Regions from separate parts of the Streptomyces sp. NPDC058665 genome, predicted to be linked through region 1. Evidence: riboswitches for the same ligand, from Rfam matches in the RefSeq annotation. Region 1 holds a riboswitch; each other region holds the start of a gene.

The links. A riboswitch is a leader RNA that binds a small molecule or an ion and turns the genes downstream of it on or off. The one in region 1 is predicted to bind cobalamin.
Positions count from the first base shown of each region.
Region 2: linked by a shared signal. The riboswitch ahead of ACFWV8_RS05050 (ribonucleoside-diphosphate reductase subunit alpha) and the one ahead of metE (5-methyltetrahydropteroyltriglutamate--homocysteine S-methyltransferase) in region 1 are both predicted to bind cobalamin.
Region 3: linked by a shared signal. The riboswitch ahead of ACFWV8_RS09255 (ABC transporter substrate-binding protein) and the one ahead of metE (5-methyltetrahydropteroyltriglutamate--homocysteine S-methyltransferase) in region 1 are both predicted to bind cobalamin.

Region 1 covers NZ_JBHXRX010000013.1:37,282-44,059, reverse strand. Annotated here, with positions in the region: gene ACFWV8_RS10865 (FtsX-like permease family protein) at 1-1,475, shown strand, start outside; gene ACFWV8_RS10860 (GNAT family N-acetyltransferase) at 1,577-2,218, shown strand; gene metE (5-methyltetrahydropteroyltriglutamate--homocysteine S-methyltransferase) at 2,273-4,639, opposite strand; cobalamin riboswitch at 4,870-5,100, opposite strand; gene ACFWV8_RS10850 (glycoside hydrolase family 3 protein) at 5,343-6,778, shown strand, end outside.
Region 2 covers NZ_JBHXRX010000005.1:202,920-209,697, reverse strand. Annotated here, with positions in the region: gene ACFWV8_RS05050 (ribonucleoside-diphosphate reductase subunit alpha) at 1-1,665, opposite strand, end outside; cobalamin riboswitch at 1,811-1,943, opposite strand; gene ACFWV8_RS05045 (GNAT family N-acetyltransferase) at 1,995-2,516, opposite strand; gene ACFWV8_RS05040 (YbdD/YjiX family protein) at 2,620-2,826, opposite strand; gene ACFWV8_RS05035 (carbon starvation CstA family protein) at 2,823-5,078, opposite strand; gene ACFWV8_RS05030 (GntR family transcriptional regulator) at 5,244-6,008, opposite strand; gene ACFWV8_RS05025 (sugar ABC transporter substrate-binding protein) at 6,289-6,778, shown strand, end outside.
Region 3 covers NZ_JBHXRX010000011.1:12,297-19,074, reverse strand. Annotated here, with positions in the region: gene ACFWV8_RS09265 (ABC transporter ATP-binding protein) at 1-506, opposite strand, end outside; gene ACFWV8_RS09260 (FecCD family ABC transporter permease) at 503-1,555, opposite strand; gene ACFWV8_RS09255 (ABC transporter substrate-binding protein) at 1,568-2,554, opposite strand; cobalamin riboswitch at 2,595-2,729, opposite strand; gene ACFWV8_RS09250 (Mov34/MPN/PAD-1 family protein) at 2,729-3,142, opposite strand; gene ACFWV8_RS09245 (amino acid permease) at 3,270-4,736, opposite strand; gene ACFWV8_RS09240 (DUF2017 domain-containing protein) at 5,043-5,630, opposite strand; gene clpS (ATP-dependent Clp protease adapter ClpS) at 5,630-5,935, opposite strand; gene ACFWV8_RS09230 (nicotinate phosphoribosyltransferase) at 6,123-6,778, shown strand, end outside.

The DNA of each region.
Region 1 (6,778 bases):
CTGTGCCGCTCGCCGCCGTCCTGGTCACCCAGACCGCGCTGAGTTCGGTGGCCATCGAGCCGCTCGGCGTCGTACGCGACACCCGTCCGCGCCGGCGCAGGCTCTGGTGGCGGCTGCTGCTGCCCCTCATCGGCATCGGCATCCTCGCGACGACCGCACGTGTGGACGAGGCGACGCGGTACGTCGGTCAGTTCCCGATCGCGGCCGGTGCCGCGTGCGTGCTGATCGGGCTCGCCGGACTGCTGCCGTGGCTCGTCGAAGCGGTCGTCTCGCGGCTGCGCGGCGGACCGGTGCCCTGGCAACTGGCCACCCGAAGGCTCCAGTTGAGCAGCGGCACGGCGGCGCGGGCGGTGAGCGGCATCACCGTCGCGGTGGCGGGTGCCATCGCGCTCCAGATGATGTTCGGCGTTATGCAGAAGGACTTCCTCCAGCTCACGGGGCAGGACACGGACCGGGCGGACTTCTACGTCTCCGCCGAGTACGGCGACTCCGCGCTCGCCGAGCGGATGATCCAGGACTTCCGCGACACCAAGGGGGTCTCGAAGGTGATCGGCACCGTCGAGACCTATGTGGTCGCCACCGGCGCCCCCACGGAGCAGGGCTGGCAGCCGACCACGAGTCTCACGGTGGGCACCTGCGCGACGCTGAGGGACATCGCCGAACTGCCCTCCTGCCGGGACGGGGACACCTTTGTCGCGCACCTCGACTCCAGGGCGGCGAAGCAGGTCGGCGCGGCCGGGGTGAAGGCGCAGAACTCCCGTACGGACGAGGCCGCCGTCCCCGGCAGGAAGATCGATCTGACCGGTAGCTACGGGGAGGGCAACGGTGAGCCCGTGCTGTGGACGCTGCCCGGGTCGGCCCGGACGGTGACCGCCTTCCCCGACCCGATGGGCGACGTGCACGACGGCATCCTCGTCACACCGGGCGCTCTCGGCTCCGCCGGGCTGCCCGGGGCCACGGCCATGGTCTCGATCAAGGTCGACCAGCGGGTGCCGGACGCCGCCGAGTACGTACGCGGAACGGCGGCGGACATCGACCCCACGCTGCGGGTCCGCGCGCTGAAGAACCTGGAACGGGACAAGCAGTACGCGAGCGTGCAGAGCGGCCTCCAGGTGGGCGGCACCCTCACGATGATGCTGATCGCCGCGAGCATGCTGGTCTCGCAGATCGAGCAACTGCGCGAGCGCAGGCGGCTGTTGTCCATCCTGGTGGCCTTCGGTACGCGGCGTGCGACGCTGGCCTGGTCGGTGCTGTGGCAGACGGCGCTGCCGGTGGTACTGGGCACGGCCCTCGCGATCGCCGGCGGGCTCGTCCTCGGCACGTTCATGCTGGGCATCATCGGGAAATCGGCGGGTGACTGGTGGGTCTTCGCCCCGTACGCGGCGGTCGGCGCGTCGGTGATCCTCCTGGTGACGCTGGCGAGCCTGCCACCACTGTGGCGGATGATGCGGCCGGAGGGGCTGCGTACGGAGTGACGGAGCGGGGGGCGGGCCGGGAGGGGTGGGTGGCGTCGGCCGGATCACTCCGGCGCCTAATTCGGTCGACGCGCCGGTGGCCGGTTCGGCAGGCTCCCGTCATGGACCCTCATCTCTGGCCCCTGTACGGCCTGCGGATCACCACCCCGCGCCTCGAACTCCGGCTCCCGGATCTGGACGCGCTGTCCGGCCTGGCGGCGGTCGCCGCCGCCGGGGTGCACCACGAGGACCGGATGCCGTTCAGCGTGCCGTGGACGGACGGGAGCCCCGAGGAACGGGGCCGGGCGGTCTTCCAGCATGTGCTCGGCACCGTCGCGGGCTGGACGCCGGGCGCCTGGACGCTGAGTCTGGCCGTCCGCCGGGAGGGAGAGATGGTCGGGCGCCAGGACGTGGGGGCCGACGACTTCGCGGTGACCCGCGAGGCGGTCACCGGCTCGTGGCTGGGCCTGAAGTACCAGGGGCGCGGCATCGGCACCGAGATGCGGGCGGCCGTGCTGCATCTGGCGTTCGAGGGGCTGGGGGCGCGGTACGCGACGTCGGGGGCGATGGTCGACAACGCGCCGTCGCTGCGGGTCTCGGAGAAGCTCGGCTACCGCCCGGACGGGCTGACGGTGGAGTCGGTACGGGGCGAGGCGCGCCTCCAGCGGCGGCTGCGGCTGGACCGTGCGGGGTGGGAGGAGCACCGTACCGTCCCGGTCGAACTGCACGGTCTGGAGCCGTCGTTGGCGCTCTTCGGGCTGTAACGGGCGGGTGCGGGCGGGGACGTACGCCCCCGGCCACACCCACCCGTACGTGGATCAGTCCGCCGTCGGCAGGCCCGCCCGGATCTCGCGGGCCGCCGCGACCAGGTGCTCCAGGGACGTACGGACCTCCGGCCAGCCTCGCGTCTTGAGACCGCAGTCCGGGTTCACCCACAGCCGTTCGGCCGGGATCGCCTCAAGTCCCTTGCGCAGAAGGCTCGTCGCCTCGGCCGTGCTCGGGACGCGCGGTGAGTGGATGTCGTACACGCCGGGTCCCGCCTCGCGCGGGTAGCCCTCGGCGGCGAGTTCACCGGCGACCCGCATATGGGAGCGTGCCGCCTCCAGGCTGATGACGTCGGCGTCGAGGTCGTCGATGGCCTCGACGATGTCGCCGAACTCCGCGTAGCACATATGGGTGTGGATCTGGGTGTCCGGACGTACGCCGGAGGTGGCGAGACGGAACGACTCGACCGCCCACCCCAGATACGCGGCCCGCCCGTCCGTACGCAGCGGCAGTGTCTCGCGCAGCGCAGGCTCGTCGACCTGGATGACCGAAGTGCCCGCCGCCTCAAGGTCGTTGACCTCGTCGCGCAGTGCCAGCGCGACCTGCCGCGCGGTGTCGCCGAGCGGCTGGTCGTCCCGGACGAAGGACCAGGCGAGCATCGTGACGGGCCCGGTGAGCATGCCCTTGACCGGGCGGGCGGTGAGCGACTGCGCGTACGACGTCCAGCGCACCGTCATCGGCTCGGGCCGTGAGATGTCACCCGCGAGGACCGGCGGGCGTACGTAACGGGTGCCGTACGACTGCACCCAGCCCTGCCGCGTGGCGACGTAACCGGTGAGCTGCTCGGCGAAGTACTGCACCATGTCGTTGCGTTCGGGCTCGCCGTGCACCAGGACGTCGAGCCCCGCCTTCTCCTGGAAGGCGAGGACGTCGCGGATCTCTTCCCTGATCCGCTCCTCGTATCCGGCGGTGCCGATCCGCCCGGCGCGCAGGTCGGCCCGTGCGGTGCGCAGTTCACCGGTCTGCGGGAACGAGCCGATGGTGGTCGTCGGCAGCGGCGGCAGACCCAGGTGCGCCCGCTGGGCCGCGGTCCGCACCTCGTACGGCTGCGAACGGCGGGCGTCCGCGCCGGTGACGGCCGCCGCGCGGGCGCGCACGGCCGGGTCGCGGGTGAGCGTCGAGCCCGCGCGGGAGGCGAGAGCGGCGCGGTTCGCGGCGAGTTCGGCGGTGATCGCTCCCGTGCCGTCGGTCAGGGCGCGGGCCAGGGTCGCGGCCTCGGCGCTCTTCTGGCGGGCGAACGCCAGCCAGCGCGCGACCTCCTGGTCGATGTCGTGCTCGGCGGTCGCGTCGAGCGGGACGTGCAGCAGGGAGCAGGACGGGGCGACGTCGACGCGGTCGGCGAGGCCGAGGAGCGTGCCGAGCGTGGCGAGGGACTTCTCGAAGTCGTTGATCCAGATGTTGCGTCCGTCGACCACGCCGGCGACCAGCCGCTTGCCGGGCAGCCCGCCGACGGCCGCGAGACCTTCGAGGTTGGCCGCGGCCGGGCCGGTGAAGTCGAGCGCGAGCCCTTCGACGGGCGACTTGGCGAGCACGGGCAGGGCTTCGCCGAGCCGGTCGAAGTAGGAGGCGACGAGCAGCTTCGGCCGGTCGGTGAGGCCGCCCAGGTCGTGGTACGCGCGGGCGGCGGCGGTCAGTTCGGCCGGGGTGCGGTCCTGTACGAGCGCGGGCTCGTCGAGCTGCACCCACTCGGCGCCGGCCGCGCGCAGGTCGGCCAGGATCTCCGCGTACACGGGAAGGAGCCGGTCGAGCAGCGTCAGCGGCTCGAAGTCGGCGGGCACACCGGGGGCGGGCCTGGCGAGCAGGAGATAGGTCACGGGGCCCACCAGGACCGGCCGGGGGGTGTGGCCGAGCGCGAGGGCTTCGGTGAGTTCGGCGACCTGCTTGGCGGAGTCGGCGGAGAAGGCGGTGCCGGGGCCGAGTTCGGGGACGAGGTAGTGGTAGTTGGTGTCGAACCACTTGGTCATCTCCAGCGGCGCCACGTCCTGTGTCCCGCGCGCCATCGCGAAGTACCGGTCCAGCGGGTCGGAGCCGACCGTCTCGGTGGCGGCCGTCTCGGAGTCGGCCGCTTCGGCGGCGACCGCCGCGCGGTACCGCGCGGGGATCGCGCCGACCATCACGCTGGTGTCCAGGACATGGTCGTAGTACGAGAAGTCGCCGGTCGGGACCTCATGGACACCGTCGGCTGTGAGCTGCTCCCAGTTGGCCCGGCGCAGCCCGGCGGCCGTGTCGCGCAGGGCGTCGGCGCCGACGGCGCCCCGCCAGTAGCCCTCGACGGCCTTCTTCAGTGCGCGGTGCGCGCCCTGGCGCGGGTAGCCGTACACGGTGGCGCGTGCTGCCGCGGCTGCGGACTTGTCTGTCACGGAACTCTCCTTCGCGAGTTGTCCTGCGATCCCGGGACGGATCGAGGACACGAAGGGGTACGGGATCGGAAGGGCCTTCGCGCGGATGCGGCTGTACGCCTCTGTTCGCGTCCGCGCCGTGTGTACGTATGCGCACGCCTGTGAAGGTGCGTGCACGCGTCACCACGACTGCCCGACCGATATGTACGCCGACCCGCCCACGAGGTCACCGGGATGTCCGTACCACGATCGGTCGCGTACGGGCAGCGGGCAGGTCTTCGGACTCGCGGGCACATCCGCCGGGTGCGGACACCCGGTGGACATCTACTGGCCGTCGCTTCCCAGGCCCGGCACGGGCCCAGTGCTGATGACGGCGGTCGTTCCCACTCACCGCTGCGGGGCAGTCCCGGATTCCCACCGGGTTCCCTCTTACGACGCTCCCGCCCTGCGGACGGGAACGAACCAGCTGCAAGCCCCAGCCTAGGCCCTGTCCCGCGAAGATCCACCGGACAGGACGTAGCCGTTGTCCATCCGCTCCCTCGAAGCCTCACCAAATATTCATGAACGGGCCAATCCACCAGCTTCCGGGGCGAGTTCGTACAACGCGACGGGCCGACACCTCCTTGACACGCCTATTGGTCTAAGCCAACATCCGATTGGCCTGTACCAAGTTCTATGGGCGGTTCGCTGAGCCGGCCGAGCGATGCGCCTTCGGAGGACCCGCATGGAGTCGAGCAGCCGACCCAGCAGCCGTCACCAGCAACTGACGCGTCTCGCGGAGACCGTGCTCCAGCCCGGGTTCGTGGGGACGACCCTGCCCGACTGGGTCCGCCGCAGAATCGCGTGCGGCCTCACCTCCGTCGTCCTGTTCGGCCGGAACATCGTCGATCCCGAACAGGTGGCGCGCCTCACCGCCGAGCTACGCGCGGAGAATCGCGACCTGATCATCGCCATCGACGAGGAGGCCGGCGACGTCACCAGGCTCGAAGCCTGGACCGGCGCCTCCCGGCCGGGCAATCTCGCGCTCGGCGCCGTGGACGACGTGGAGCTGACCGAGTCCGTCGCCCGCGACATCGGGCGCGAACTGCACGCCGCGGGGATCTCCCTCAACTACGCGCCCAGCGCCGACGTCAACTCCAACCCCCTCAACCCGGTCATCGGCGCCCGCTCCTTCGGCGCCCGTACGGACGTCGTCTCCCGGCACACCGCCGCCTGGGTCCGCGGGCTCCAGTCGGCCGGCGTCGCCGCCTGCGCCAAGCACTTCCCGGGCCACGGCGACACCGCCGTCGACTCCCACCACGGGCTGCCGCGGGTCTCGGGGAGCGCCGAGGAGATCGCGGCCACCGCGCTGCCGCCGTTCGTCGCCGCGATGGAGGCGGGAGTACGGGTGGTGATGACCGCGCATCTGCTCGCGCCCGCGTACGACGCCGAGCTGCCGGCCACCATGAGCCCCCGCATCCTGGTCGACCTGCTCCGCGGTGAGCTGGGCTTCGACGGCCTCGTGGTGACGGACGCCATCGAGATGAGCGCGGTCACCGCCCGCTACGGCATCGGTGGGGCCACCGTACGGGCGGTCACGGGCGGGGCCGACGCGGTGTGCGTCGGCGGCGAGCACGCGGGTGAGGCCACCTTCGACGAGCTCACCGACGCCGTCGTCCAGGCCGTGCTCGACGGCACGCTCCCGGAGGCACGGATCACCGAAGCGGCGGCGCGGGTCGCGGAGTTCGCCGCGTGGTCGGGCAGCCGAACGCGGGCCTTGGCCACCGACGGCGCCGCGTCCGACATCGGCCTCGTCGCCGCGCGGCGCGCGCTGCGTGTGTCGACAGAGGAGGGCCGGGACTCGGTGCTGCCGCTCGTCGGCGCGCCGCACGTGGTGGAGCTGTCACCGACGATGAACCTGGCCGTCGATGGGCAGACCCCCTGGGGCGTGGCGGCTCCGCTGAGCGATCTGCTGCCCGGCACCACATCCGTACGGCTTACGGAGGACGACCTGCTGGCGGACGGTGACCTGCTGGACCGCAAGGTGCTCGACCCGGCGGCCGAGCGTTCGCTGGTCGTCGTGGTGCGTGACGCGGCGCGGCACGGCTGGATGTCGGCGGCGATGACGCGGCTCCTGGGGAGCCGGCCGGACGCGGTGGTTGTGGAGATGGGCGTACCGAA
Region 2 (6,778 bases), on a different contig from region 1:
CCGCTCGGCGATCCGCGTGGAGAGCGCGGCGGCCTCGGGGGAGTCGAAGGGCAGCCGCTTCTTGAAGAAGACGTCCTGGAGGCCCATCACACCCAGGCCCACGGGGCGCCACTTGGCGTTGGAGCGGCCGGCCTGTTCGGTCGGGTAGAAGTTGATGTCCACGACCCGGTCGAGGAAGGTCACGGCGGTGCGGACGCTGTCGTCCAGCCGCTCCCAGTCCAGTTCGCCTCCCGGCTCGCTTCCCGGCTCGCCCGAATCGGTCACGAACGCGCCGACGTTGACCGAGCCTAGGTTGCAGACGGCCGTCTCACCGTCGTCCGTGACCTCCAGGATCTCGGTGCAGAGGTTCGAGGAGTGCACCACGGTGCCGGGCTCGGCGGTCTGGTTCGCCGTACGGTTCGAGGCGTCCTTGAAGGTCATCCAGCCGTTGCCGGTCTGCGCGAGGGTGCGCATCATGCGGCCGTACAGCTCGCGCGCCGGGATCGTTCTGCGGGCCTTGCCCGCCGCCTCTGCCGCCCGGTACGCGGCGTCGAAGTCGTCGCCCCACAGATCGACCAGCTCGGGCACGTCGGAGGGCGAGAAGAGCGACCAGACGCCGTCCGCGTCGACCCGGCGCATGAACTCGTCGGGGATCCAGTGCGCCAGGTTCAGATTGTGCGTACGGCGGGCGTCCTCGCCGGTGTTGTCGCGCAGCTCCAGGAACTCCTCGATGTCCGCGTGCCACGTCTCCAGATAGACGCAGGCCGCGCCCTTGCGCCGGCCGCCCTGGTTGACGGCTGCGACCGAGGAGTCCAGCGTCCGCAGGAACGGCACGATGCCGTTGGAGTGCCCGTTCGTGCCGCGGATCAGCGAACCGCGGGCGCGGATACGGGAGTACGAGAGGCCGATGCCGCCCGCGTGCTTCGAGAGGCGGGCCACCTGGTGGTAACGGTCGTAGATCGAGTCCAGCTCGTCCAGTGGGGAGTCCAGCAGATAGCAGGACGACATCTGGGGGTGGCGGGTGCCGGAGTTGAAGAGGGTGGGGGAGGAGGGCAGATAGTCGAGCCGGCTCATCAGGCCGTACAGCGCGGCCACTTCGTCCACGGCGGCCGGGGAGTCGTCCTTGGCGAGCCCGGAGGCGACGCGCAGCATGAAGTACTGCGGCGTCTCGATGACATCGCGGGTGATCGGGTGCCGGAGCAGATAGCGGCTGAAGAGCGTGCGCAGGCCGAAGTAGCCGAACCGGTCGTCGGCGGCGGGGTCGATCAGCGCGTCGAGGCGGGCGGCGTGGCGGGTGACGAACGCGGCCGTACGGTCGGCGATCAGGCCCTCCGCGTGGCCCACGGCGACCGAGGAGGAGAACGAGACGGCGCCCTGCCCCGCTGCCTCGTCCGCGATGGTGCGGGTGAGGAGGCGGGCGGCGAGGCGGGAGTACGCGGGGTCCTCGGAGATCAGCCCGGCCGCGGCCTCGGTGGCGAGTGCGCGCAACTCGGCGTCGTCCGAGGCGGCGTTGCGGCCACGGAGCGCGGCGGCGGCGACCTTGCCGGGGTCGGTGTCGGCCAGATCGGCGGTGAGGTCCGTGAGGACCCGCAGAAGGCCCGCCCCGGGGCCGTCGGCCGGCCCGGTGGTGTCTCGTTCCCGCTTCTCCCCGATCGCTGAAACCGGATCGGCTGGCGCGATGGTCACGTGGTGCTCTCCCTCGCTCGGCTCCGGGCCAGGGGGAGGGCATGACGGCGCACGCCCGCGTACGCCGGCCCGGAACCGGGCGGCGAGCGGTGCGGCGTCCGCCGGCCCAGCCTCGGAGCCCGGACGTCTCGGCACCCGGACCGGTCGATCCGGGTGCGCCGTCGGCAGGTGCTCGGACTCACGGGCACGACAAAGCGCACCACAGCACACCGTTGCGGGACAGTTCCGGATTCACACCGGATTCTCCTGCGGCGACAGCAGACTTGAGCATACATCTGGGGTTGGTTGGGAGCGCCACCCCCCACATGTTGTGTCGGGGATGACTCGGCTCAGATCTCCAGGCTGTACGTGAGCAGTGCAAGTTCCGGATACGGCGCCCAGTCCCGCTCCGGCGTCCGTACGAAGCCCAGCCGCTCGTAGATCCGGTGGGCGGACAGCATCCTCTTCTGGGTGGAGAGCCGCACCCGTACGCGTCCGGTGGCCCGCGCGCGGTCCACACACGCCCGCACGAGCGCCCCACCGACCCCGCGCCCCCGGCCGCCGGGCGCGACGGCCAGCATGCGGAACTCGGCCTCCCCGTCCACCGCGAGTTCGGCCCAGACCGACCCGGCACCGACGTAGGCGACCCCACCGAGCAGAGCCCCCTCACCGTCGACGGCCACGAACACCTCGCACCCGACGGCACGCGCCGCGACGTCGCGCAGGGTTTCCAGATAGGGATCGTCGGCCCCGAAGTCCAGCAGCCCGTCGTCCAGATAGGCGCGGGCGGTTATCTCCCCGAGCCCCTCGTACTCCGAGGGCTCGGCCGCTCTGATCGTGAAGTCGCTCTCCGACCGTGTCGTCTGATCCATGACAGCAGTGTGCAACACGGCACGGCCGGCCCCAGGCACAGGCCACCCCGGACAGCGAAGGGCCCGCCGCTCCCCGTGCGGGAACGGCGGGCCCTTCACCCTCTCAGCAGCAGCGGAAGCCCTCCCTCGGGTCCGCCTCCCTCGCGTCTGTCCGTTCGCGTTCGAAGGCGCGGCGGGTCAGTGGTTGTGCCGTCGGGTCGCAGGCGCGGGTGTGGGCCACGTAGTGGTCGTATGCCGACTCGCCCGTCAACTCCCGTACGTACCAACGGATCCGGCCCACCGCGTGGCGCACCTTCGACGTCGGCGTCACGACGGACCCGCCCCGCTGGAGCTGGGCGCCTTCGGATCCGGCGCGCCCGCGCCCGCGCCCGCACCCGCACCCGCCGCCGCGGCGGCCAGTTCCGCCTTCTCCTCCTTCGTGGGGATCAGCCCCGCCGGTGCCACGATCTCCGACTTCACGTACGGCGTCTCCGACAGCTTCACGCTCTCCGGGTGGCGGATCGCCTGGTAGCAGACCCGCCCCGCGTCGGCGATGACCACGATGATCAGGATCGCGAACAGCGCCGAAAGCACCCCGTCCACCGTTGAGTTGGTGACGACCGTGTGCATGTCGTCCATCGTCTTCGCCGGCGGGATCACCTCGCCGCTGTCGATGCCCGCCTGGTAGACGTCGCGCTGGGTGAAGAAACCGACCTTCGGGTCGTCCGAGAAGATCTTCTGCCAGCTCGCGGTGAGCGTGACCGCCGCGTCCCAGGCCAGCGGAACCGCCGTCACCCAGGCCCATTTGAGCCGCCCGGACTTCACCAGCAGCGTCGTGCACACGGCGAGCGCCACCGCCGCCAGGAGCTGGTTCGCGATGCCGAACAGCGGGAAGAGCTGGTTGATGCCGCCCAGCGGGTCGTGCACGCCGACCCACAGGAAGTAGCCCCACGCGCCCACGACCACGGCGCTGGCGAACCAGACACCGGGCTTCCAGCTCACCTGGCGCATCGGCTTGTAGACGTTGCCGAGCATGTCCTGGAGCATGAAGCGCCCGACGCGCGTCCCCGCGTCCACCGTCGTCAGGATGAACAGCGCCTCGAACATGATGGCGAAGTGGTACCAGAACGCCTTCAGCCCCGCGCCGCCGATGACGGACGAGAAGATGTCCGACATCCCGAGCGCGAAGGTCGGCGCGCCGCCCGTGCGCGACAGCAGGCTCGACTCCTCGACGTCCTTGGCCGCCTGGGCGAGCTGGTCGGGCGAGATCGTGAAGCCGAGGTTGGCGACCGCCTGGGAGGCGGATTCGACCGTGCCGCCGATGACACCGGCAGGGGAGTTGACCGCGAAGTACAGACCCGGGTCGATGATGCACGCCGTGATCATCGCCATGATGGCGACGAACGACTCGGTGAGCATCGCCCCGTATCCGATCATCCGGATCTGGGTCTCCTTCTGCACCATCTTCGGCGTGGTGCCCGAGGAGATCAGTGAGTGGAAACCGGACAGCGCGCCGCACGCGATCGTGATGAAGACGAACGGGAACATCGAACCGGCGAAGACCGGACCGTCACCACGGCTCGCGAACTCCGTGACCGCGTCCATCTTCATCGTCGGAAGCGCGACGACGACACCGATGGCCAGCAGCGCGATCGTGCCGACCTTCATGAAGGTCGACAGATAGTCGCGCGGCGCCAGCAGCATCCAGACCGGCAGTACGGACGCGAGGAAGCCGTACACGATCATCCAGATGACCAGCGTGCCGGCCTCCAGCGTGAAGGTGTCCGCCAGCGAGGACTCGGCGACCCAGCCGCCGGCCACGATCGCGAGCAGCAGCAGCGCCACCCCGATGAGTGAGACCTCGCTGACCCTGCCCGGCCGCAGCACCCGCAGATACACGCCCATGAAGAGCGCGATCGGGATGGTCATCGCGATGGAGAAGACACCCCACGGCGAGTCGGCCAGCGCGTTGACGATGACCAGCGCCAGCACCGCCAGCAGGATGATCATGATCAGGAAGACCGCGATCAGCGCGGCGGCGCCGCCGAACGGGCCGATCTCGTCACGGGCGATCTGACCGAGCGAACGCCCGTCGCGGCGCGTGGAGAAGAAGAGCGTGACCATGTCCTGGACCGCGCCCGCGAAGATGACGCCCGCGACGATCCAGATGGTGCCCGGCAGATAGCCCATCTGCGCGGCCAGCACCGGCCCCACGAGCGGCCCCGCGCCCGCGACGGCCGCGAAGTGGTGGCCGAAGAGCACACGCCGGTCGGTGGGGTGGAAGTCGACACCGTTGTCGAGCCGTTCGGCGGGCGTGGCCCGCGTCTTGTCGACCTTCAGCACCCGCCGCGCGATGAATCTTGAGTAGAAGCGGTAGGCGATCGCGTACGAACCGAGTGCCGCCGCCAGCATCCAGGCGGCGGAGATCTCCTCTCCGCGCGACAGCGCGAGGACACCCCAGCCGACCGCGCCCACCAGGGCGACGAGCGCCCAGATCGCGATCGATCTCGGCGTCAGACGCCCGGACGAGTTCGTCGAACCCGATGAGTTCTGCGCGGAACTTGCTGGTGCCGGCTCTGGCATGGCGAGTCGTCCCCTCACTGGTCACCTGCTGAAACTCGCAGGAAATCTAAGGGACCTTCTCGGCACGCGTCACCCCCCGGCCGCGTTTCGGTAGGACAACGTTGTACGTGCCCCACGCGCGCGCCGGTTACTCAACGCCCAACCTGGCGTGGGCTGTTGCCGGACTCAGTCGGTGGGCCGCCGCAGCCGCGCCACGAACTTGTACCGGTCGCCCCGGTACACCGAGCGCACCCACTCCACCGGCTCCCCCGCGGTGTCGATCGAGTGCCGCGAGAGCATCAGCATCGGCAGGCCCACGTCCGTACCGAGCAGCCCCGCCTCGCGCGGTGTCGCCAGCGACGTCTCGATCGTCTCCTCGGCCTCCGCCAGATGGACTCCGTACACCTCAGCCAACGCCGTGTAGAGCGACGTGTACTTGACGAGCGAGCGCCGTAGCGCGGGGAAACGTTTGGCCGAAAGGTGTGTGGTCTCGATGGCCATCGGCTCGCCGCTCGCCAGCCGCAGGCGCTCGATGCGCAGCACGCGTCCGCCGGCGGTGATGTCGAGCAGTCCCGCGAGCGTGTCGTCGGCGGTGACGTAACCGATGTCGAGCAGCTGGGAGGTCGGCTCCAGGCCCTGCGCGCGCATGTCCTCGGTGTACGAGGTGAGCTGGAGAGCCTGCGACACCTTGGGCTTGGCCACGAACGTGCCCTTGCCCTGGATCCGCTCCAGCCGCCCCTCGACGACCAGCTCCTGGAGCGCCTGGCGCACCGTGGTGCGCGAGGTGTCGAACTCGGCGGCCAGGGTGCGCTCGGGCGGTACGGGCGTGCCCGGGGGAAGCGTTTCGGTCATATCGAGCAAGTGCCGCTTCAGCCGGTAGTACTTGGGTACGCGTGCGGTACGGGTGGCTGCCCCGTTCTCGCTCTCGGTGCCGCCCCCTTCCGTGGCCATGGTCTGCCTTCCCGAGTCCTGCGCTGCTGCCGTCACCGGCTCCTCCGTCTGTCGCGGCTCACATGGTGGCACGGTCCGGTCGCGGGTCGTCTCCCCGATCCAGGTGTCGGTCCGATAACGGACACGACAGCCCTCTTATACACCCTTGACACCCCTAAAGGTCTAGGCCAAGCTCCCCGTACTGGTCTAAACCATTAAAGACCAGGTCCCAGCCCCGGTGGTACTCGTCGTAAGTCTTCGCGGTGGGGAGGGGGTTGCAGGAATCCCTGAGGAGGGTGGCGTGAAGCGCAAGCTCATCGCGGCGATCGGCGTCGCGGGCATGATGTTCTCGGTCGCGGCGTGTGGATCCGACGACAGTGACTCGGCGAAGGACCCGAAGGACCGCAAGGACACAGTCACCGTCTGGCTGATGGTGGACGCGCAGAGCACCTGGCCGGAACTGGTCAAGGACGTCAACGCGCAGTTCAAGGAGAAGTACCCGAACGTCAAGGTCGACGTCCAGTACCAGCAGTGGGCGGACAAGGCCAAGAAGCTCGACACCGCGCTCGGTGGTGACAAGTTCCCGGACGTGGTCGAGCTCGGCAACACCGAGACGATGCAGTACATCCTCAACGGCGCCGTGGCCGAGGTGGATCCCAAGAAGTATGACAACTCGGACACTTGGATCCAGGGCCTCAAGGACACCTGCACCTTCGAGGGCAAGCAGTACTGCGTGCCGTACTACGCCGGTGCGCGCGTGGCCATCTACAACACGGACATGCTCAAGAAGG
Region 3 (6,778 bases), on a different contig from region 1:
AGCGCGGGCCGCTGGACCAGGGCGCGGGCGACCAGGGCGCGCTGGCGTTCGCCGCCGGAGAGGGACGGGAAGGCGCGGCCGGCGAGCGGGGCGATGCCGACACGGTCCAGCGCGGCGTCGGTGAGGGCGGTGTCGGCCGCCGTGTCCGCCTCCCAGAAGCGCCGGTGCGGCGAGCGGCCCATGGCGACGACCTCGCGGACGGTGAGTTCGAACTCGGTCTGCCCGTCCTGCGGGACGGTGGCCACGCGCCGGGCGCGCGCCTTGGCCGTCATGGTGTGCAGGTCGGCGCCGTCCAGGAGCGCCCGGCCGTGGGTGGGGCGCAGCGTGCCGTACACGCAGCGCAGCAGGGTCGTCTTGCCGCTGCCGTTGGGGCCGACGAGCCCGACGGTCTCGCCGGGGGCGGCGGTCAGGTCGACGGCGTCGACGAGGTGCCGGCCGTCGCCGACCCCGTACGACAGGCCCTCCACGCGCAGTGCCGCCGTACGGGGGCTCGTACCAGGGCTCATACCGGGGCTCCTTCGGGACGGCGGCGCATCAGCCACAGGAAGAACGGCCCGCCGGTGAGCGCGGTGAGGACGCCGACGGGGATGTCCTGCGGCGCGGCGACGGTACGGGCGGCGAGGTCCGCGACCACGAGCACGACCGCCCCGCCGAGCGCGGCGACGGGCAGCAGCGGCCGGTGCGCGGCCCCGACGGCCATCCGCGCGGCGTGCGGCACGAGCAGCCCGACGAAGCCGATGGCCCCGCTCGCGGCGACCATCACGCCGGTGACCAGCGAGGCGAGGACGAACACGGCGGCGCGGAAGCGCGCGGTGTCCAGGCCCAGTACGGTCGCGCCCTCCTCCCCCACCAGCAGCAGGTCCAGCGGCCTGGCGAGCGCCATGAGGACGGCGGTCCCGGCGACGAGGACCACCGCCGGGACGGCGAGCATGCCCCAGCGGGCGCTGCCGAGCCCGCCGAGCGACCAGAACAGCGCCTCCTGGAAGTGCTCGGGCCGGGCCGAGACCACCAGGATCAGGGTGGTGAGGGCGGAGAGGATGTAAGAAACGGTCACCCCGGCCAGCACCAGGCGCCCGCCGGTCATCGTGCCGCCGCGCCGGGCCAGCGCGTAGACGAGGGTCATCGCGACGAGCGAGCCCGCGAAGGCGGCGGCCGGCATGGCGACGGTGGTGGTGATCCCGCCGCCGATACCGCCGCCGATGCCGAGGACCAGGACGAGTACGGCGCCGGTGGACGCCCCCGAGGAGATCCCGAGCAGGAACGGGTCGGCCAGCCGGTTGCGTACGAGGGCCTGGAGGACCGTCCCGACGACGGCCAGCCCCGCGCCGACGATCGCGCCCAGCAGCACGCGCGGCAGCCGTACGTCGAGGACGATCGTGCGGAAGGGGCCGGCCTCGGCACCGCCGGTGAGGATCGTCAGGACCTCGCCGGGCGGGATACGGACGGAGCCGAGCGCGAGCCCGGCGACGACGGCGCACGCGAGGGCCACGGAGAGCCCGGCGAGTACGAGGACATGGCGCGGCCCGCGCCGGACCGGCTTGGTCTTGCAGCTCATGGCGGGAAAGCCCTACTCGCCCGCCTCCGGATGGAGTTGGGACGCGAGCCGCCCGACGGCCGCGGGAGCGCGGACGCCGAGGACGGCGTCCGAGAGCGGCAGCACGGCGAACCGCTTGTTCCTGATCGCCGGGACGTCCTTCAGTACGGGGTCCTCCAGCAGCCGCTTCTTCTTCTGGGCGACGGTGGTGGAGCCGTAGTCGTAGATGACGATCGTCTCGGGCTTGCGGGCGACGACCTGCTCCCAGGTCGCGTCGCCGAAGGGCTTGTCGAGGTCGGCGAAGACGTTGCGCCCGCCCGCCCGTTCGATCAGTTCGTTGCCGATGCCCGCGCCGCCCGCGGTGAACGCGGTCTTGTCGCCGCTGTCGTAGACGAAGACGGAGACGGGCTTCATGCCCCCCAGTCCGGCGGCGGTGGTGGCGAGCGTGGCGCGGGCCCCGGTGGTCCACCTGGCGGCGCGGCCCGCGACGCCGAAGGTGCGGCCGACCTCGTTGATCTCGCGGAAGAGGTCGTCCATGGGGGTCCCGTCCTCGGGGCAGCCCTCCAGGTTGAGCCGGGTGTCGATGCCGGCGTCCGCGAGGTCGTCGCGGGTGCGGCCGTCCTTGGCGGCGAAGGCGCTGGTGTAACCGCCGTAGACGAAGTCGGGGTTGAGGGAGAGGAGTTTCTCCTTGGAGGGGTACTCCTCGGCGACGACCGGGACGCTGTCATACGCCTTCCGGTACGCGGGCAGGACGGCGTCGTCCAGCCAGGCGGTGCCGACGAGGGACTTGGTCAGACCGAGCTCGATCATGATCTCGGTGACGTGCTGGTTCATCGTGACCACACGCTTCGGGGGCGCCTCGAAGGTGGTCTTCACACCGCAGTTGGTGACGGTGTACGGGAATCCGGCGGCCGGTGCTCCGGCGCGCCCGGCCGGTTCCGGCGTGGAGCCGCAGGCGGCGAGCGGGAGCAGCAGCGGGAGCAGGGCCGCCGGTATGAGGGCGTGGCGCCGCAAGGACATGACTGGGCCTCCTCCGGGGGATTTCCGCGTCCCCTGGCATGGTGGGAGAAGGGCGACAGGTCAGTTCCTGGCTTCCGGGCCCCCGCTCGCGCGGAGGGCCTGGTCACAGTGGCGGGACCGTGCCGGATTCACACCGGCTTCCTGGGTCCTGCCGCCCTGGGTGGCGTCAGTCTCTCAGACGACTTCCACGTCCTCTTCCGTGACCTCGCCGTCGACGATGCGGTACGAGCGGAACTGGAACGGGCCCATGTCGTCCGTGTCGGCCGTGGAGACCAGGACGTAGTGGGCGAACGGCTCCATGGCAAGGCCGATGTCGCGGCGGGAGGGGTACGCCTCGGTCGCGGTGTGGGAGTGGTAGATGACCACGATGTCTTCGTTCCGCTCACGCAGTTCGTTGTCGAGCTGCTTGTGCTCGATCGAGTCGAACTCGTAGAACGTGGGCGAGCGGGCCGCGTTGCGCATGGGGATGTAGCGCTCGGGGCGGTCGCTGCCCTCGGGGCCCGCGATCACGCCGCACGCCTCGTCGGGGTGGTCGGCCCGTGCGTGGGCGACGATCTGGTCGTACAGCGCCTGGGTGATGGTGAGCATGAGTCGAAGGATAAACGGGTGGCCTCCGCTGTTGAGATGCGGAGGCCACCTGGTGAGACGGTGGGCGGGGCGCCGGTGAGACGCACCGCCGGACCTGCTGTGGAAGGCCCGTCGAACGGGCCGCGTGTCAGTCCGAGACCTTCGCGTACTCCGGCTCGTACGGGCCCTCCGGCCCGTCCACGGGGCCCGCGGGCTCCGGGGCGCGGCGCCCCAGCAGCGCCCAGCCGCCGGCCAGGAAGACCGCCCAGACGGCGCCGACGTACAGCGAGATACGGGCGTCGGAGTCGTACGCGATCAGACAGGTCACGAAGGCCAGGAAGACCAGCGCCACCCAGCTCAGGGCCGAGCCGCCCGGGGCCGGGAACGAGGAAGCGGGCAGCCGCCCTGCGACCACGGCGGAGCGGTACTTGATATGGCTGACGAGGATCATCATCCAGGTCCAGATACCGGCGGCGGTGGCGACCGAGGTGACGTACAGGAACGCCTTCTCGGGGACGACGTAGTTGAGGACGACGCCGATGCCCATCAGCGCCACGGACGCCGTGATGCCGGCGGCCGGTGTCCGGCGGGAGTTGAGCCTGCCCAGGGTCTGGGGCGCTTCCTTGTTGGCGGCGAGGTCGCGCAGCATCCGGCCGGTGGAGTACATGCCGGAGTTGCAGGACGACAGGGCCGCCGTCAGCACCACGAAGTTGACGATCCCGGCGCCGAGCGGAATGCCGATCTTGGCGAACGCGTGCACGAACGGGCTCTCGCCCTCGCTGAATTCGGTCCACCGCACGACGGCGAGGATGACGGTGAGCGCGCCGACGTAGAAGACGATGATGCGCCAGGGCAGCGTGTTGATCGCCTTGGGGAGCGTCTTCTCCGGGTTCTCCGACTCGCCCGCGGTGACGCCGACGAGTTCGACGGCGAGGTAGGCGAACATCACGCCCTGGAGGGTCATCAGGCTGGAGCCGATGCCGTTGGGGAAGATGCCGCCGTGCTGCCAGAGGTTGCCGGTGGCGGCGGTCTCGCCCGCGTCCGAGAAGCCGAGGGTCAGAACGCCGAGACCGATGACGATCATCCCGATGATCGCGGTGACCTTGACCATCGAGAACCAGAACTCGACCTCGCCGAAGATCTTGACGGAGATCAGGTTGACGCCGAAGAGCACCAGGAGGAAGACGAGGGCGCTGACCCACTGCGGGATCGAGGGGAACCAGAAGTGGATGTAGATCGCCGCCGCCGTGAGTTCGGCCATGCCGGTCACGATCCACATGAGCCAGTACGTCCAGCCGGTGACGTAACCGAAGAACGGGCCGAGGAACTCGCGGGCGTACTCCGCGAACGAGCCGGAGACCGGCCGGTAGAGCAGCAGTTCGCCGAGCGCCCGCATGATGAAGAAGATCACCACGCCGGCGAGGGCGTACATCAGGATGATGCTGGGCCCGGCCTTGGCGATGTTCGCGCCGGCGCCCATGAACAGGCCGACGCCGATGGCGCCGCCGATCGCGATCATCTGGACCTGGCGGCTGCCGAGTCCGCGTTCGTAGCCCTCCTCCGAGGTCTTTCCCGAGGGGCCTTCCGAGGTGCTGTCGACCTGTGGGGAGGTCATGGTGATGCGCCCTTTCTCCCTGCCTGTGCCGGTGGTCGTGAAGATTTACCACGGCGCGGGCGGCGATCCGCGGAGGTCGCTGTGGCGCGGCACACAGGAAGAAGCGGACGAATCGCATCCCGGATCGCAAAGCATGCGGGGGCGGGGACGCGATCGCCATACGGAGTTGAGCGTCCGCCGACGGAAACGGAAGGTGTCCGTCCGAAGACGGTGTGAGGGCCTGGCGAAGACGCCGTGACGGGCGCTTCGAGGGACGGCGCGACCCGTCTCGCGCGGTGCCGTCCCGTCCCGCCCCGCGCCGTCCCGTCAGGGCATCATCGTCTCGATGAGCGTCTCCTGGAGCGCCCCGAGCCACAGGTACGCCATCACCATCGGCTTGCGCGGGTCGTCGTCCGACAGCCGGTACAGGCTCTCGCCCTCGTCCTCGTCGGAGATCTCCAGCCGGTTGCCGATGGTCAGGCGCAGGTCGTTGAGCGCGCCGAGCCAGTGCCGGCAGTCGTCGGGCGCCAGTTTCAGTACGGCCCCGCCCTCGCCCGCGGCGGAGAGCTCGTCCAGGGTGCGGACCACGGCGAGACCGTCCTCGCGCTTGCGCGACCGCAGGTCGTTCTCGGTGAAGCGCCTGAACTCGGCCGCGTACTCCCGCAGTTCGTCGTCGGTGTCGTCACCGAAGCCGTACGCGTCCGGGAAGAGCCGGGCGAGCGCGGGGTCGGACGGCGGCTTGCTGGGCCCCTCGGCGAAGAGCGCCGCCAGTGGGTCCTCCCCCTTGGCCGGTTCCTCGCCGGGGCCGATCAGCTCCAGGAGCTGGACGGCGAGCGAGCGCAGGATGGAGATCTCGACCTCGTCGAGCGCGACGGCGGCGCCACCGCCGGGGATCGCCTCGAACTGCCCGGCCATCAGGCGGTGTCCTGGGAGAGCGTGGCCCATAGGCCGTATCCGTGCATCGCCTGTACGTCGCGTTCCATCTCCTCGCGGCTGCCGCTGGAGACGATGGCGCGGCCCTTGTGATGGACGTCGAGCATCAGTTTGTGCGCCTTGTCCTTGGAGTAGCCGAAGTACGTCTGGAAGACGTACGTCACATAACTCATGAGGTTGACAGGGTCGTTGTGGACGATCGTCATCCACGGCACGTCAGGTTCCGGGACGGTGAACGTCTCCTCGGCCGACTCGGGAAGTTCGATCTCTGTCGGGGCAACACTCACGGTTCGGGACGACCTTCTTCTCCGCCGGGGGTCCCGGGACACGCCCCGGGATGCACAGCCTCACTGCCCCCCATGCTGCCACCCGGAGGGGCCTGTCGCACAAACGGCGACTCCAGGGCGAACGGCGGCTCCAGGGTCCGACGTTAGAAATCGTCACTCTGACGAGATCCGCTGTAGCATTGCTGTCATGAACTCTGCGGACCTTGCGAAGGACGAGGGCGGCCGGCGGCTCGGCGTTCCCTCGACCGCGCTCTTCACCGACCAGTACGAGTTGACGATGCTCCGGGCCGCGCTGCGGGCGGGGACGGCCGGGCGCCGCTCCGTCTTCGAGGTCTTCACCCGGCGGCTGCCCGAGGGACGGCGCTACGGAGTCGTCGCCGGCACCGGCCGCCTCCTCGACGCCGTCGAGAACTTCCGCTTCGACCCGGAGGTGATCGGCTTCCTGCGCGAGCGGGAGATCGTCGACGGGCCGACACTCGACTGGCTCGCCGACTACCGCTTCAGGGGCGACATCTGGGGCTACCGCGAGGGCGAGGTGTACTTCCCCGGCTCGCCGATCCTGCGCGTCGAGGGCTCCTTCGCCGAGTGCGTGCTGCTGGAGACCGTGGTCCTGTCGATCCTCAACCACGACTCGGCGATCGCCGCCGCCGCGTCCCGGATGTCCGCCGCGGCCGGCGGACGCCCGCTGATCGAGATGGGCGCGCGCCGTACGCACGAACTGGCCGCCGTCGCCGCCTCGCGCGCCGCGTACGTGGGCGGCTTCGACACCACCTCCGACCTGGCGGCCGGGTTCCGCTACGACATCCCGACGGTGGGCACCAGCGCACACGCCTTCACGCTGCT